DNA from 4 places in the Rhizobium sp. NPDC090275 genome. Region 1 is predicted to be linked to each of the others. Evidence: riboswitches for the same ligand, from Rfam matches in the RefSeq annotation. Region 1 holds a riboswitch; each other region holds the start of a gene.
What was found. Region 1 has a riboswitch for thiamine pyrophosphate ahead of thiC (phosphomethylpyrimidine synthase ThiC). Riboswitches for the same ligand answer to the same signal wherever they lie in the genome.
Positions count from the first base shown of each region.

Region 2: linked by a shared signal. The riboswitch ahead of thiM (hydroxyethylthiazole kinase) and the one ahead of thiC (phosphomethylpyrimidine synthase ThiC) in region 1 are both predicted to bind thiamine pyrophosphate.
Region 3: linked by a shared signal. The riboswitch ahead of ACIQUB_RS13740 (YkoF family thiamine/hydroxymethylpyrimidine-binding protein) and the one ahead of thiC (phosphomethylpyrimidine synthase ThiC) in region 1 are both predicted to bind thiamine pyrophosphate.
Region 4: linked by a shared signal. The riboswitch ahead of thiB (thiamine ABC transporter substrate binding subunit) and the one ahead of thiC (phosphomethylpyrimidine synthase ThiC) in region 1 are both predicted to bind thiamine pyrophosphate.

Region 1 is NZ_JBIVYL010000009.1:90,103-94,119, forward strand. Features, by position in the region: gene thiC (phosphomethylpyrimidine synthase ThiC) at 1-1,557, opposite strand, end outside; TPP riboswitch at 1,650-1,782, opposite strand; gene ACIQUB_RS22110 (diguanylate cyclase domain-containing protein) at 1,862-3,025, opposite strand; gene ACIQUB_RS22115 (putative zinc-binding metallopeptidase) at 3,133-4,017, opposite strand, start outside.
Region 2 is NZ_JBIVYL010000004.1:103,620-107,636, reverse strand. Features, by position in the region: gene putA (trifunctional transcriptional regulator/proline dehydrogenase/L-glutamate gamma-semialdehyde dehydrogenase) at 1-1,236, opposite strand, end outside; gene ACIQUB_RS11875 (Lrp/AsnC ligand binding domain-containing protein) at 1,357-1,827, shown strand; TPP riboswitch at 1,905-2,000, shown strand; gene thiM (hydroxyethylthiazole kinase) at 2,049-2,852, shown strand; gene thiE (thiamine phosphate synthase) at 2,849-3,484, shown strand; gene thiD (bifunctional hydroxymethylpyrimidine kinase/phosphomethylpyrimidine kinase) at 3,481-4,017, shown strand, end outside.
Region 3 is NZ_JBIVYL010000004.1:572,221-576,237, forward strand. Features, by position in the region: gene ACIQUB_RS13735 (ABC transporter permease) at 1-613, opposite strand, end outside; gene ACIQUB_RS13740 (YkoF family thiamine/hydroxymethylpyrimidine-binding protein) at 650-1,258, opposite strand; TPP riboswitch at 1,251-1,361, opposite strand; gene cysP (thiosulfate ABC transporter substrate-binding protein CysP) at 1,660-2,646, shown strand; gene cysT (sulfate ABC transporter permease subunit CysT) at 2,752-3,573, shown strand; gene cysW (sulfate ABC transporter permease subunit CysW) at 3,576-4,017, shown strand, end outside.
Region 4 is NZ_JBIVYL010000010.1:54,688-58,704, reverse strand. Features, by position in the region: gene ACIQUB_RS23380 (OmpW family protein) at 1-172, opposite strand, end outside; gene ACIQUB_RS23375 (MarR family winged helix-turn-helix transcriptional regulator) at 256-792, opposite strand; gene ACIQUB_RS23370 (MDR family MFS transporter) at 910-2,442, shown strand; TPP riboswitch at 2,516-2,632, shown strand; gene thiB (thiamine ABC transporter substrate binding subunit) at 2,713-3,693, shown strand; gene thiP (thiamine/thiamine pyrophosphate ABC transporter permease ThiP) at 3,721-4,017, shown strand, end outside.

The DNA.
Region 1 (4,017 bases):
TCGCGACAAGGCGTCGTCACGTACCTGGGCCGCCGGATGGCCCTTGGCCAGATCGGCGGCATGTGCGGCGATCTTGTATGTGATCACACCGGTCTTGACGTCGTTTCTATCCGGCAGGCCCAAATGTTCCTTCGGCGTGACGTAGCAGAGCATCGCTGTTCCGAACCAGCCGATCATCGCAGCGCCGATTCCCGAGGTGATATGATCGTAGCCGGGTGCGATATCCGTCGTCAGCGGCCCGAGCGTATAGAAGGGCGCTTCGCCGCAAACGGCGAGCTGCTTGTCCATGTTCTCCTTGATCTTGTGCATCGGCACGTGGCCGGGGCCTTCGATCATGACCTGACAATCCTTAGCCCAGGCAATCTTCGTCAACTCGCCGAGCGTCTCCAGCTCGGCAAACTGTGCGGCGTCGTTGGCGTCGGCGATCGAGCCGGGGCGCAACCCGTCGCCGAGCGAGAAGGAGACGTCATAGGCCCGGCAGACATCGCAGATTTCCTCGAAGTGCTCGTAGAGGAAGCTCTCGCGATGGTGATGAAGACACCACTTGGCCATGATCGATCCGCCGCGTGAGACGATGCCGGTAACGCGGTTGACGGTCAGCGGAATGTAATGCAGCCTCACGCCGGCATGGATGGTGAAATAATCGACACCCTGTTCGGCCTGCTCGATCAGGGTATCCCGGTACACTTCCCAGGTCAGGTCCTCGGCGATGCCGCCAACTTTTTCCAAAGCCTGATAGAGCGGCACAGTGCCGATCGGCAGCGGCGAGTTGCGGATGATCCATTCGCGGATGTTGTGAATGTTGCGGCCCGTCGACAGGTCCATGACGGTGTCTGCACCCCAGCGCGCGGCCCAGACCATCTTCTCGACTTCTTCGGCCATGGATGAGGTGACTGCGGAATTACCGATGTTGGCGTTGATCTTCACGAGGAAGTTCCGGCCGATGATCATCGGTTCGCTTTCCGGATGGTTGATGTTGGCCGGAATGATGGCGCGGCCGGCGGCCACCTCCTGGCGGACGAATTCAGGCGTTACGTGATCTGGAATATGGGCGCCAAAGCTCTCGCCGTCGCGGATCAAAGCTTCCGCCTTCGCCTTGCGACCGAGATTTTCGCGGATGGCGATGAACTCCATTTCCGGCGTGATGATGCCGGCGCGCGCATAGGCGAGCTGGGTGACGGCCTTGCCGTCCTTGGCGCGCAGCGGCGGGCGCTTGGCCGGAAATTCGGGCGTCAGCCGATCACCGCTGACGAAGCCGTTGTCCTCGGGGCGCACGTTGCGGCCCTCATAGGCCTCGACATCGCCGCGGGAGAGAACCCAGTCGCGGCGCAACTGCGACAGGCCCTGTTCGATGCGGATATCGGCTCCTTCGATCGTGTAGGGACCGGAGGAATCATAGACGACGACCGGCGGTTCGCCTGATGTCGGATGGACGCTGATTTCGCGCATCGGCACCCGGATGTTGGCGTGGATCTCTCCGGGGATATTGATCTTCCGCGAGGCCGGCAGCGGGCCGGTGGTCACTGTGGGGGTCAGGCTTTTTGCGGCAATATTCATGGTTTGAGGCTCCAAGTTGCGGTTGGAGACCCAGTCATCAGCCGGAATGATGGAAAGACGCCGGCACGGATTCCGAGCGGGAAACCCTTGCTTTTCGAGCGCTTGCACCGTCCCTACGCCAGTATGAACTGGATCAGGTTCAACGGGTCACTGCGCCCACAATCGGCAAAACCGAGTTGTTCAGCAGAATCTCAGCCCCTTGCCGGGACACCCCTGGTGAATGTCGAAAGGCTATGCGACGTTACGCACCTTGGTCAAGTCAAAACGCAAAGTAGACAGTGCTTGATGACGGTTCGATCTTTGATCAAACGACGATCTTCCGAGTGGAAGGGGCTCCGCCTGGCAATTCAACGTCGATACCTCCACCTCGGCGCTTCGCGCGATAGGACGCGAGATCTGCCAGTCGAACCATGTCGTCGAGATTGGCTTCATCAGCAGAACTGATCGTGTAACCGAGACTGACGCCTATCGAGACCTCCTCGCCAAAAATCGAATATGGCAGTACAAGCTCCGCCGCTGTCTTCTCAGCGAACTCCGCGACCTCACGGGGTGTCGTTATTCCGACCTGAAGGATAACGAACTCATCGCCACCAAAGCGCGCGGCGACGTTGGGCAAAGTGACTAACGACCGCAGGCGCCCAGCTACCGTGCGTAGTAGCTCGTCGCCTCCCGAGTGGCCAAGTCTGTCATTGATGGCCTTAAAGCCATCAAGATCGAAGCAATGGACACCGACCAGTGTGCCAAGGCTCTTTTGGTAGGACCGAAAGGTCTCCTGCATCGAAAATCGATTCGGTAAAGCCGTAAGGCCGTCTTGTCGGGCATGAGACGCCATCTCCAGGGCAAGAACGATCTGGCGCCTAGCAGTGGTGTAAACATGCCAAACACTTTGCATTCCCGCCGCAAAGAAAACGGAAAACATCCCTGCGAGGATAAGGTGGGGGGTATCGCCAACCAACGCTGCCGAAATTATGGTCGGAACCGCTGCAATGGTGATTGCCGATGCGGCGATCTTCGGCCGTACTGAGACGCGGCTCGCCACACCTGCGGAATATCCAAGCAGGAGGGCCGCGGCAAGCATGTGGAGATGAAGATCGATGCTGCGAAACATCATGACAGAGAGGGCCGCCACGGATGCCGCAACGACGGCAGTCACAGACGCATGCGAAATTTCCCAGCGGTCCGTTTCAACTCGCGTCTTGACGAAGCCCCCATTGCTTCTGACCTGGCGGTGCATGATAACCACCTTTGCGAAGGACGCAGCCGTACCAAGGACGGTCGCGACCAGCAGATGCGGATCCGCAACGGTCGCATATGAGAATAGACCAAAGATTAGAATGGTGAGTCCCATCACCGTGGTGGGCGACGTGGTCTGAGCAAGTTCAGAGACAAGCGCATTCCGGATTTCGGGAGTTTCCTCAACACGAAACATTTTCACCTCAGAGAACGCAGTCGCTTCTGAAGCGACCATGCTAGACTTTAACCCGCCTAAGCTGCGGAATTGTTAAATGGTCTTCCATGAGAGATTGATTTGCGGGTCACGGGAGCTTTCCTCCCATGACCCGAACTTCGTTGCTTTCACTTGTTCTCCGAAAATTTCGGACGAGCACGCAGCGGTTCGCGATAGTTCGACCTTGCATGACCAATGAGCCTGTTGATAAAGTCGAGCTTGTCAACGACGGGCGGCGGCAAGACAAACGGATAGATGTCACCCTGCCCCATCGAGCGCTGGAATGTGTTGAGCGCAAGACTGATGGGCACCCAGGCATTGACGAGCTGCTGTGCACTCTTGGCCCGGTAAGGGTCGAAATTGACCTCCGCATCAAGCTCATGGTGCCTCATTGGTTCGATTGAAAGACCGAAGGCGCGCGACGATTCCAAAGTATCAACGATGTGGAAGAGATGCGCCCAGCATTCGGCAAAGTCTTCGGAAGGGTGGCAGCTTGCGTATGTCGAGATGAAGTTCTCCTGCCAATTTGGCGGTGGTCCTTCCGAATAGTTACGCTGAAGTGCCGCATCGTAGTCCTCACGTTCGTCGCCGAAAAGCGATCGCGCTTCGTCGATCAAGTCGCTGTCTGCGACGAGTTGCTGAAAATAGAAGTGTCCAATCTCATGCCGAAAATGGCCAAGCAACGTTCGGTATGGCTCGCCCATCGACACCCGGACGGTCTCGCGCACGACGTCGTCTGATTCAGCCGCGCGCAAGCTGATAAGGCCATCTTCGTGACCGGTCATAGCCGGAATGAGGTTACCGAGCTCATCGATTGCATCCTCCAGAAAATCGAAGACCAATCCGGCCTGCGGGTCAGCATCTCTTCCTGGACAAGGCAAACCAAACCGCAGGATAGAGTAGAACAACTGTCTTTGTGCGGCGCCGATCTTTCGAAACCGCTCCAAGCCCTGCGGCGTATCGGTATTCGGGATCAGGCGGTTGTATCGGGCCGGAATGGCCAATGGATTGGG
Region 2 (4,017 bases), on a different contig from region 1:
GGCGCAGGCGATATAGGACACGTCGGTGTAGATCTTGCGGGTGAAGACGGGGAAGTCCGCGAGGCCGTCGACCTGCGCGCGTTTGATCTCCGCGTCCCAGTAAGCGCCCTTGACGAGGCGCACCATGATGCGGCGGCCGGCGCGGCGCGCGAGGTCGATGATGAAATCGAGCACGAAGGGGCAGCGCTTGCCATAGGCCTGGACGACGAAGCCCATGCCGTTCCAGCCTTCCAGATCGGGGTCGAGGCAGAGCGCTTCCAGAAGGTCGAGCGACAGTTCGAGGCGGTCGGCCTCTTCGGCGTCGATGTTGAGGCCGATGTCGTAGGACTTGGCGATCAGCGCCAGCGCCTTCACCTTCGGCAGCAATTCGTCCATGACGCGGGCGCTCTGCGCGCGTGCGTAGCGCGGATGCAGCGCCGAAAGCTTGATCGAGATGCCCGGGCCTTCGTAGATGCCACGCCGATCAGACGCCTTGCCGATCGCGTGGATCGCTGTCTCGTAATCCTTGTAGTAGCGCTTCGCGTCGGCGCCCGTCGTCGCGGCTTCGCCCAGCATGTCGTAGGAATAGCGGAAGCCGCGCTGCTCAAGCGGCTTGGCGCGCTGCAGCGCCTCGTCGATGGTCTCGCCGGTGACGAACTGCTCGCCCATCATCCGCATCGCCATGTCGACACCCCGGCGGATTACCGGTTCACCGCAGCGGGCGATCAGTCGGGTCAAAGCGGCCGAAAGGCTGCGGTCGGCAACCGTCGATGTCAGCTTACCCGTCACGACGAGACCCCAGGTCGCGGCGTTGACGAAGAGCGAGCGACCGCCGCCGAGATGCGCCTTCCAGTCGCCTTCGGAAATCTTGTCGCGGATAAGCGCGTCGCGCGTTGCCGTGTCTGGAATGCGCAGCAGCGCCTCTGCGAGGCACATCAGCGCGATGCCTTCCTGGCTGGAGAGCGAATATTCGTGCACCAGCCCCTCGACGCCGGTTCCCTTGTGCTTGGCGCGCAGCGCTTCGATCAGCTTGCGAGCGGTGTCGGCGGCGGCTTTCCTGACGTGATCGGGAAGGGCGGCTGCTTCAACCAGGCGTGGCACGCAGATCGTCTCCGGCGTGCGGTAGGCAGCCGTGATGGCGCGGCGCAGATCGCTCTGTTCTCGGATCGGAGGGGCAAATCCGTCAAAGGGATTTGCAGAGCCGTTGGCCTGCTCTACTGTGACTTCGACTGTTGCCGCGTCGGTGGTGATTGCCATGCTGGGCTCCTGATCCGCTGATGTCGGAAAGCTAGCAGATTTCAAAAAGTCAATTTCACTTGATTTTGAGCGTTCTGGTCTTTAGTTCGCTATTCAATATTCATATTGAAGGGAATTATTGTGGCTGGTGCGGGAAATATAAGGGAAATCGACCAATTTGATCAACGCATACTTGAGGCGCTCGTCGCCGATGGCCGGATGTCGGTGACCGACCTCGCCAAGCGCGTGGGCCTGTCCAACACGCCCTGCCAGGTCAGGCTCAAGCGACTGATCGAGGATGGCTACATTCTCGGCTTCCGCGCCATCATCGACGTCAACAAGCTCGGCCGCAACCATGTGGCGTTTACCGAGGTGAAACTCTCCGACACCAGAGAGAATGCGCTGAATGCTTTCAACGTCGCGGTTCGCAAGCTGCAGGAGGTCGAGGAGTGCCACATGATCGCGGGCGCATTCGATTATCTCCTGAAGATACGCACGTCCGATATCGCCAATTATCGCCTCGTTCTGGGCGAGAAGATCTCCAGTCTTCCCTTCGTCGCCAACACGTCGACCTTCGTTGCGATGGAAGCGATCAAGGAGAACGGCGCCTGATCGGCAGCGGATTGCTGGCTCCGGGCTGCTGTCATTTTGCGCGTGACAGCGGTCGGCTTCTCTGACAGAACAGAGCCATTGAGAGACAGGGGCGTTTGCCGACGGCAGACTGAGAAGTACCCTTTGAACCTGAACCAGATAATGCTGGCGGAGGGAGTCGCTCGGACCCTTCGGCATAGCTATCAGGGTTCCCGCGTCTTGCCCCGCCCGAAAGGGGCATGATGAAAGACGACAGATCTCCCGGTTCGATGCTCGATGCCATGCGCGCGCAAAAGCCGCTCGTTCAGTGCATCACCAATTTCGTTGCGATGAACATCGCCGCCAACGTGCTGCTCGCCGCCGGCGCGTCGCCAGCCATGGTGCATGCCGAGGAAGAGGCCGGCGAGTTCGCGGCCATCTCCGGCGCGCTGACTGTTAACATCGGCACGCTGTCGTCGAGCTGGATGAACGGCATGCGCGTCGCCGCCAGATCGGCGGGCGAAAGCGCCAGGCCATGGGTTCTCGACCCCGTCGCCCATTATGCGACGGCCTTTCGCAGGCGAGCCGTCGCGGACCTGCTGGCGCTTCGCCCGACCATCATTCGCGGCAACGCGTCGGAGATCATCGCGCTCGCCGGCGGCGAAAGCCGGGGGCAGGGGGTCGACAGCCGTGACCCCGTGGAGCAGGCGGAAGCTGCAGCCAGCCATATCGCTAACACGCACCAGGCCGTTGTCGCGGTGACCGGCGAGGTCGATTTCGTCACCGACGGCGCGCGTGCCTGCCGCATCGAGGGCGGCTCATCGCTGATGCCGCAGGTGACGGCGCTCGGCTGCTCGCTGACATGCCTCGTCGGCGCCTTCGCCGCCATCAGGCCCGATGCGCCATTCGAAGCGACGATATCGGCACTCGCCATGTTCGCCGTCGCCGGCGAAGAGGCGGCGCGGGCCGCTGATGGACCGGGGTCATTTTCCTGGCGGTTCCTAGACGCCCTCGCGGCGATAGACGGCGCTGCTATCGACACCAAATCGCGGGTGCGGATGCTATGAGCAGGATCGATCTCTCGCTCTACCTCGTTCTCGATCCCGAGCTCTGCGCCGGCATCGGCATGGTCGAAACCGCAAGGCGCGCCGTCGCCGGTGGCGCCACCGTCGTGCAGCTCCGCGACAAGCATGCCTCCACGGCGCGCATGATCGAGACCGGCCGTGCTTTGAAGGAAGCGCTTGCCGGGACGGGCGCTTTGCTTGTCGTCAACGATGATGTCGAGGCAGCTATCGCGATCGGCGCGGATGGGCTGCATGTTGGCCAGGACGATATGGTCGTGCGCGCCGCGCGCGAGCGGATCGGACCTGACATGATCCTCGGCCTGTCGGTGGAGACCGAGGCGCTTGCAAGAGCTGTCGATCCCGCATTGGTCGACTACGCCGGTATCGGGCCGGTCTTCGCGACGCCGACCAAGCCGGACCACAAGCAGCCGATCGGCTTCGACGGCCTTGCACGTCTCGTCGCCGCTTGCCCGGTTCCATCTGTTGCCATCGGCGGGTTGAAGCTGGCGCATGTCAGCGGTGTCTTTGTCGCCGGCGCCGACGGGATCGCCGTCGTCTCTGCGATTTGCGGCACATCAGACCCGCGCGCCGCCGCCCGCGAGCTTTCAGAGGCAATTCAAGGGAGATCGCGATGATCCGCAACGTTCTCTCCATCGCCGGATCCGATCCATCGGGCGGCGCGGGCATCCAGGCGGACCTCAAGGCGTTTGCCGCGCGCGGTGTCTATGGCATGGCAGCGCTCACGGCCTTGACCGCGCAGAACACGCAGGGCGTATCTGGCGTTCATCTCGTTCCGCCAGGCTTCGTGGCGGATCAGATCAAGGCCGTGTTTGCGGACATCCGCGTCGATGCCGTGAAGATCGGCATGATCGCCAATGCCGAAATCGCCGATGCGGTAGCCGACGTTCTCAAGCATCATCCCGACATCCCGATCGTGCTCGATCCCGTCATGGTGGCCAAGGGGGGGGCAAAGCTTCTCGATCCCGACGCGGTCGATGTTTTGCTGCGACGGCTGCTGCCGCTTGCAACGCTGCTGACGCCCAATCTGCCTGAGGCCGCCGCGTTGCTGCGCACCGATGTGGCCGAGAGTCGCCGGGAGATGGGCGAGCAGGCCGAAGCGCTGCGCGCTTTGGGGCCCGCTGCCGTGCTTGTCAAAGGCGGCCATCTC
Region 3 (4,017 bases), on a different contig from region 1:
CATAGGTGATGGATATACGCAGCCCGGCGAAGAAGAAGGGCAGGGCGGATGGCAGGCGGGCGAGCAGAAACTGCTTCCAGCGTGGCGCTCCCATCGAAGCCACGAGTTGCTGCAGTTCGTCTTCGGTCGATTGATAGCCCTGGCAAAGCGCCACCAGCATCGGGAAGAAGGTGACGAGTGCGACCAGCAGGATCTTGGGCATCAGGCCGAAGCCGAACCACAGAACGATCAGCGGCGCGATGGCGACCAGCGGCAGCGTCTGGCTGATGATGAAGAGCGGAAACAGCGCCCGACGGAGCGGCTGGCAGAAATCGATCAGGACCGACAGGGTGAATGCGGCCGCAAGCGAGCAGCCGAAACCGGCAAGCGTCGCCCGCAATGTCGGAAGCGTGTTGTCGAACAGCGCCTGCCGGGCCTGAAAGGTCTGCGCGAGAACGCGGGACGGCGAGGGCAAGGTCGTGGGCGAGATGCCGGACAGGCGGACATAGGCCTCCCAAGTCGCCACCAGAAGGCAGACGGCCGCGATTGCCGGCAGAGCCCGGCTTAGACCGGTGCGGATGTGATGGTGCAGGCCGGAAACGACCTGCCGGGAAGGCGGGCGTGATGTCGACATGATAGAACCGTTTTGAACGCGAGCGTGGATCGGCGCTTAGCGCTTGGACGGGCTGTTTGCCGAGACGGTAAGGTCGATCGTCACATGGCCTGCCGGCGGGCCGAAGCGCACCAGCGCCTCGTGCACGGTCGAGAACACCGCACCGGTGTCGCCGCGCAGCTTCGTGCAGAAATTCTTCGATTTCTCAAAGACGCCCGAATTCTTCAGGAAGTCGATGCAGCCGTAGATCTCGTCCATGTGGCCGTCGATCCCGAGCGTATAAAGCGAGAACTGCGCGGCCGTTTCCTGGCCGATGACAGGCGCGTCCTTGACCGCCTGGTGCGCGCGGGCCTTGCGCTCGTCGAGCGGCGCCATGGGGCCGGTCAGTTCGGGCGTCTGGCAGATCGGGTCGTCAGGCTCGCCGGGGCAGCCGCGCGAGATGGTCGCGTGCAGCACGCAATGCTTGCCGCTGCTGGCGGCCGCCGCGAACAGGTCGCGCATGGCGGCGAAGACCACGTCGGGCGTGCCGATGATCAGCGTCGAAATATCGTCCGTCTCGATCCGCAACCTGTCACGATGGGGATCGAGCGCGGAAAGCGCCTGGGTGATGACACCGACGAAATTGTCGGTCATGGGATACAGTGAAATCTGCGCGCCGGAAAACATCGCTCTACCTCGCTCCGCTGGCATTATCCAGATCAGCTTGAGGGTCCACGATCATGCGACCGTATCTCAGCCCCGGCATTACGGAGCACCCCTGTGATGTCGGGGTGATACGCCAAAGCCTGGACGAGCGCAAGGGCCATGTCGTGGACTGAGGAGCCGAGACTTCGCAGTAATTTCTATTCGGCCCTCTCAATTTTGCGATGTGAAGAAAGCATTTTGTTAGCAGAGGCTTAGGAACGCTCGGTAAGTATGCTCCCGCGCCGCATGAAGCAAAACCGCCGCGAAATATGGCGAAAAAGGGACAGAATTTCTAAGCCTGTCCGCAACCGGGGGCGGTGGTTCCTCGCGATCTGGAGGCGGTCCGATTAGTTTCACCGCACAGTGAAACACCGGAGCGATAGATGAACCGCCTTCTGATTCTCGGCACAGCACTTGCCGCCCTCTTCTCCGTTCAGGCCCATGCCGCAGAGCCGACAAAGCTTCTCAATGCGTCCTATGACGTTTCGCGCGAGCTTTTCGCCTCGGAGAACGAAGCCTTCATCAAGCAGCATCCGGGCGTCACGATCGACCAGTCGCACGCCGGCACCTCCAAGCAGGCACGCTCGATCATCGAAGGTCTCGAGGCAGACGTCGTGACGTTCAACCAGTCGACGGATATCGATTTCCTCGCGAAGAACGGCTTCGTCTCCAAGGATTGGGCCAAGGCCTTCCCGAACAACGCGTCGCCGTTCTACTCCTTCCCATCCTTCCTGGTGCGCGCCGGCAACCCGAAGAACATCAAGGACTGGGGTGATCTCGCGCGTGACGACGTGCATGCGGTCTTCCCCAACCCGAAAACATCGGGCAATGCGCGCTACACCTATCTCGCCGCCTATGCTTGGGCCAAGGAAGCCTACAAGGGCGACGAGGGTAAGATCGAAGCCTACATCACCAAGATCTTCGACAACGTGCCGGTCTTCGACACCGGCGGCCGCGCCTCCACGACGACCTTCGTCGAGCGCGAGACCGGCGATGTGCTGATCACCTTCGAAGCCGAGACGCGCGGCATCGAGAAGCAGTACGGTTCCGACAAGGTTCAAGGCGTGATCCCGTCGGTCAGCCTGCTTGCCGAATTCCCCGTCGCTGTGGTCGACAAGGTCGCCGCCAAGCATGGCTCAGAAGCGCTCGCCAAGTCCTATCTCGACTTCCTCTACACCGAGGAAGGTCAGCGGATTGCCGCGCAGTTCGGCCATCGCGTTCGCGATGAGAACGTGATCGGCGAGTTCAAGGACCATTTTCCGGCGATCCGCCTCGTCAATGTCGACGATACGTTCGGCGGCTGGGAAAAGATCCAGAAGGAGCATTTCGCCTCCGACGGCATTCTCGACAAGCTTTATGGCAGCCGGTAAGCCCTAACCGGATATTATATCGCTTGGCTCGGCTGGCGTTTGCCCCCCGGGCTGCTTTCGTCATCGTGCTTGTAGAGCAGGACTTATGAAACAGGGAATGACCGCTTGAGACGCAATGTCCTGCCCGGATTACGCCTGTCGCTGGGTGTGACCCTTCTCTATGTCGGCCTTATCGTCGTCCTTCCTCTGGCTGCCCTGGTGTTCAAGGCCGCAAGCCTTGGGCCAGAGGACTACTGGCGTATCGTGTCATCCGCGCGCGCGCTCGCCAGCTATCGGGTCACGGTGCTCTCGGCGCTCGGCGCCACGATCTTCAACCTGTTTTTCGGCTTCGCGCTCGCCTGGGTGCTGACGCGCTATCGTTTTCCCGGCTGGCGGCTCGTGGATGCGATGGTCGATCTGCCATTCGCGTTGCCGACAGCGGTGGCCGGTATCGCGCTGACGACGCTGTTTGCGGCGAATGGCTGGTTCGGCTCGGTGCTTGAAGGTATTGGCATCAAGGTCGCCTATACGCCGATCGGCATCATGGTCGCCATGTGCTTCACCAGCCTTCCTTTCATCGTCCGCACCGTTCAGCCGGTTCTCGAGGATCTCGATCCCGCTTACGAAGAGGCCGCGCAGTCGCTGGGTGGTTCGGACTGGACGATTTTCCGAAAGGTCATGCTGCCGTTGCTGACGCCAGCGCTGCTTGCCGGCGTGTCGCTGTCCTTCGCCCGCTCGCTTGGCGAGTTCGGCGCCATCATCTTCATCGCCGGCAATCAGCCGATGTCGACGGAGATCACCGCACTTCTCGTCTTCATCCGGCTTGAGGAGTACGACTACCAGGCGGCCGCCGCGATCGCCTCTGTCCTGCTGCTCACAGCCTTCCTCATGCTGGCGCTGACCAACTGGATGCAGGCGCGGGCGCTGCGATACACGGTGAGGAACTGATCATGAGCAGCATTCCCACCCGCCGAAAACCGCCGCGCGTCGGCGACCAGCCGATCGTCCGGTGCACCTTGATCAGCCTTGTGCTGATCATCGGCGCTTTCCTCATCCTGGCGCCGCTCGTCATCATCGGGGTTGAAGCCTTCGCCAAGGGTTGGCAGGTCTACAGCGCCACAATCAGTCATCCTGATACGCTGCATGCGATCATGCTGACGGTGCTGACCGCGCTGGTCGCGGTACCCATCAACACCGCCTTCGGCGTCGCGGCCGCATGGTCGATCACCAAGTTCGACTTCTGGGGCAAGCGCTTCCTGCTCGTGCTGATCGAGGTGCCGTTCTCCGTATCGCCCATCGTCGCCGGCGTTGCCTATCTCTTCGTCTATGGGCTGCAAGGCATCTTCGGGCCGACGCTCGAGGCCTACGACATCAAGATCCTGTTCGCCATTC
Region 4 (4,017 bases), on a different contig from region 1:
CCTGGGTGATGACGCCAAGCGCGCGCAGGCGGATCATCCAGGGGCTCTGGCTCTGCGTTGCTTCCTGAGCCGCGGTCGGCTGGGTCAGGTCGGCGGACATGGCCGGATGGGCAGCGGCAACCAGAACGACGGCAGCGAACATGCCCTTTAGTTTTGCCAGGCGGCGTTTCATTCGAATCTCTCCTAGGTTTATGGTCAGGGGGAGTTCTATGAAACGCTGTCGGGTAACCGTTTGATTCAGATCAATCTCTCGTTCTATTTTCCAGCTTTTGGTGCCGCGGGCAAATGTTTGTCACGCATGGCGAAAACGCGCTCGAAGCCGGTCATGTACCGATCAAATAGCTCGGCGAAGTTTTTGGCGTCCGCAGACGACCAGTCGGAGACGACATCCTTGATGATCGCGAGCTTTTGAGATTTCAGTTCCGTGAGCAGGCTCCAGCCGGATGGCGTGATCACCACCAGGATCCGCCGGGCGTCCTGCTGAGATGCCGCGCGTTCGAGAACACCGCGGCCGACCATGTCGGCGACAATGCGGCTTGCGCGGGACGGATCGATGCGCATGGCCTCGGCAATCGTCCCCACGGTCACCTCGCCATTCCTGCGGGCGAGCTTGACGGCTTCGAGAACATCCAGATGCGAAAGCTCCAGATCCGGAGCCACCTTTTCGATGGCGAGGCGGGCAATCAGTCGTCGCCCCGTGATCATGCGCATACGGCTCATGCTTTGGCCGATATGGGCGATATCATCCTCGGTCGGCGTGGTGTCTGGGGCGATTTGCAAACTATCTGTCATGGGACGGAGGATAACAGAAGCGATCGGGGAGGAAAATATGCTGATGTCATTTATATGACGTTGACATTTATATGCTGACAGCACATAAATTGCGCCGAAACCTGAAAGATCGCCCCCATGAATTCACAGATCGCCGCGCAGCCGCTGGTGACCGACCCTCGTCGCCGGCTCATTCTCTTTCTCTTCCTGATGGCCGCCCTTTTCATGGCCACGCTCGACAACCAGATCGTTGCCACCGCTCTGCCCACCATCGTCGGTGAATTCGGGCAGATCGAGCGGTTCGGCTGGATCGGCTCGGCCTATCTGCTGGCCGTCAGCGCCGTCATGCCGCTCTACGGCAAGCTCGGCGACCTCTTCGGGCGCAAGTACGTGATGATGGCGGCAATCATCATCTTCACCGTGGGCTCGACGCTGTGCGGTCTGGCCGTGTCGATGGATACGCTGATCGCGGCGCGCGTGCTGCAGGGCCTCGGCGGCGGCGGCATCATGGTGTCGATCTTCGCCGTCAATGCGGACCTGTTCGAGCCGCGCGAGCGAGCGAAATACCAGAGCTATTCCAGCCTCGTCCTCATGGCTTCGGGGGCAATCGGCCCTGTCCTCGGTGGCGCGATGAGCGATATGTTCGGCTGGCGCTCGATCTTCCTCGTCAACGTGCCGATCGGCGCGATCGTGATTGCCGGGCTGGCCTTCATGCTGCCCTACCGCAAGCCGAACCGCCGCCCGAAGATCGATTACGCCGGCGCGTTGCTGCTGGCGATGACCACCAGCTGCATCGTGCTCGCCGCCGATGGCAGCCAGCTCTTCGGCTCGCTGGTGGCGCCGGGCAATCTTGGCATCATCGCGCTCGGCATCGTCTGCGCCATCGCCTGGGTGCTGGTGGAGCGGCGCGCCGCCGAGCCGATCGTTCCGCTGTCGCTGTTCCGCAACCCGACATTCGGCCTGCTGCTGGTCATGTCGGTGATGAGCGGTGCGATCGGTATCGGCATGGTCAACTACTTCGCGCTGTTCCTGCAGACGACGACGGGTCTTTCGCCATCGGCGGCCGGCGCGCTCTTCATTCTGCTCACCGGCGGCATCGTATGCGGCTCGCTATCGGCCGGGCGGATGATCTCGGCGACAGGGCGCTACAAGCCGTTTGCGATCGCCAGCCTCTCCGTCAGCGCCGTCGCCTTCGTCCTGCTGTCGCAGGTGCATGCCGGAACGCCGGTGCTGATCATCGGCGCGATCATGGCGATGCACGGCATCGGTATCGGTCTTGCGCAACAGGTGCCGATCATCGGCGTGCAGAATGCGGCGCCCGCCCGCGATGTCGGGGCGGCGACCGGATCGGTAACGCTGTCGCGCATGGGCGGCGCCTCGATCGCGATCTCCATCTACGGCGCCATCATCGGCTCGCAGCTCGGCCGCACGGGTCTATCGATCCCCGGCGTCGAGAATATCGAGCAGCTGACGCCTAAGATGATGGCGGCATTGCCGGAGGCGGCGCGCCAGGCGGTGGCGGATGCCTATGCCAGCGCCTTCGTGCCCCTGTTCATGACCTCGTGCCTCATTGCCTTCATCGGGCTTGTGGCGGCGCTGATGCTGAAGCCGGTGCAATTGCCGCGCACAGGTGGGACGCCCGCGAAAGCCGCCGCCGAGGCCGCCGAATAGCCCACGAACCCGGCTGACGAACCCTGGCCGACGTCCGCTCTTGCCAGACGCCGGCTACGGATATACACCTTGCGACGCTCTAACGGGGTGCCTTGTATCTTCCCAGATACTTGGCTGAGAGGCTTGCAAAAGCCAACCCGCGGAACCTGATCCGGCTAACACCGGCGGAGGGATTAGACGCGTGACACCAGGCACCGCCCTTTTCCCCTTCAATGAACCTAGAGGAGAGGTGTCATGACCCATTTCAAGACCTATGCGCTCGGCGCTGCCATGCTGTTGGCGAGCTTTTCGGCAACGGCTACGCTCGCGGCCGACAAGGCGCTCACCATCTATACCTATGAGAGCTTCACCTCCGAATGGGGTCCCGGCCCGAAGGTGAAAGCGGCGTTCGAGAAGACATGCGGCTGCACGGTCAATTTCGTCAGCGTCGCCGATGGCGTGGCGCTGCTGTCGCGTCTGAAGCTCGAAGGTGCCGGCACCAAGGCCGATGTCGTCCTCGGCCTCGACACAAGCCTGATCACCGAAGCCAAGGCCACTGGCCTATTCGATGCCAGCGGCATCGACACCGGCGCGCTGCAGGTCCCCGGCGGCTTCAAGGATGATGTCTTCGTGCCTTATGACTACGGCCATTTCGCCGTGATCTACGACACGCAGACGATCAAGACGCCGCCGGCGAGCCTGAAGGAGCTGGTCGATGGCGATCCCGCGCAGAAGATCGTCATCGAGGATCCCCGCACCTCGACGCCGGGCCTCGGCCTGCTCTTGTGGGTGAAGTCGGTCTATGGCGACAAGGCGCCGGAAGCCTGGGCCAAGCTCAAGAAGCGCGTGCTGACGGTGACGCCCGGCTGGTCGGAGGCTTACGGCCTGTTTACCAAGGGCGAGGCGCCGATGGTGCTCTCCTATACGACGTCGCCCGCCTATCACATGGTTTCGGAAAACACGGATCGCTACCAGGCGGCGGCATTCTCCGAGGGGCACTACATCCAGATCGAGGTTGCCGGCCTGTTGAAGAACGCGCCGGACAAGGCGCTGGCGCAGGACTTCCTGAAGTTCATGGTCACCCCTGGCTTCCAGGACGCGATCCCGACCAACAACTGGATGATGCCGGTGTCCAAGACCTCGGAGCCGCTGCCGGATGCTTTCGGCAAGCTCGTCAACCCGTCGAAGACCTTCCTGATGAGCTCGGATGAGGTCGCCAAGAACCGCAAGGCCTGGATCGACGAGTGGCTGGCCGCCATGAGCATGAATTGATGAGCATGAATTGATGAGCATGAACTGATGCTTCTTGCGCCGTCCGAAAGACGATATGCGCTGGCCGGCGGGGCGCTCAGCCTCGCCGCCATCATCGTCTTCGTGACGGTCGCGACGCTATCCCTGCTGATCTCCACCGACGGCATGCCTGTCGGATCGATCGTTTCCGATCCATACATCCTGCGCGTTCTGCGCTTCACGCTTCTGCAGGCGGCGCTTTCTACGTTGCTGTCGGTCGTGCTGGCCATTCCGGTCGCACGGGCGCTGGCGCGGCAGCCACGATTTATCGGCCGCATCTGGATCATCCGGCTCATGGCGGTGCCG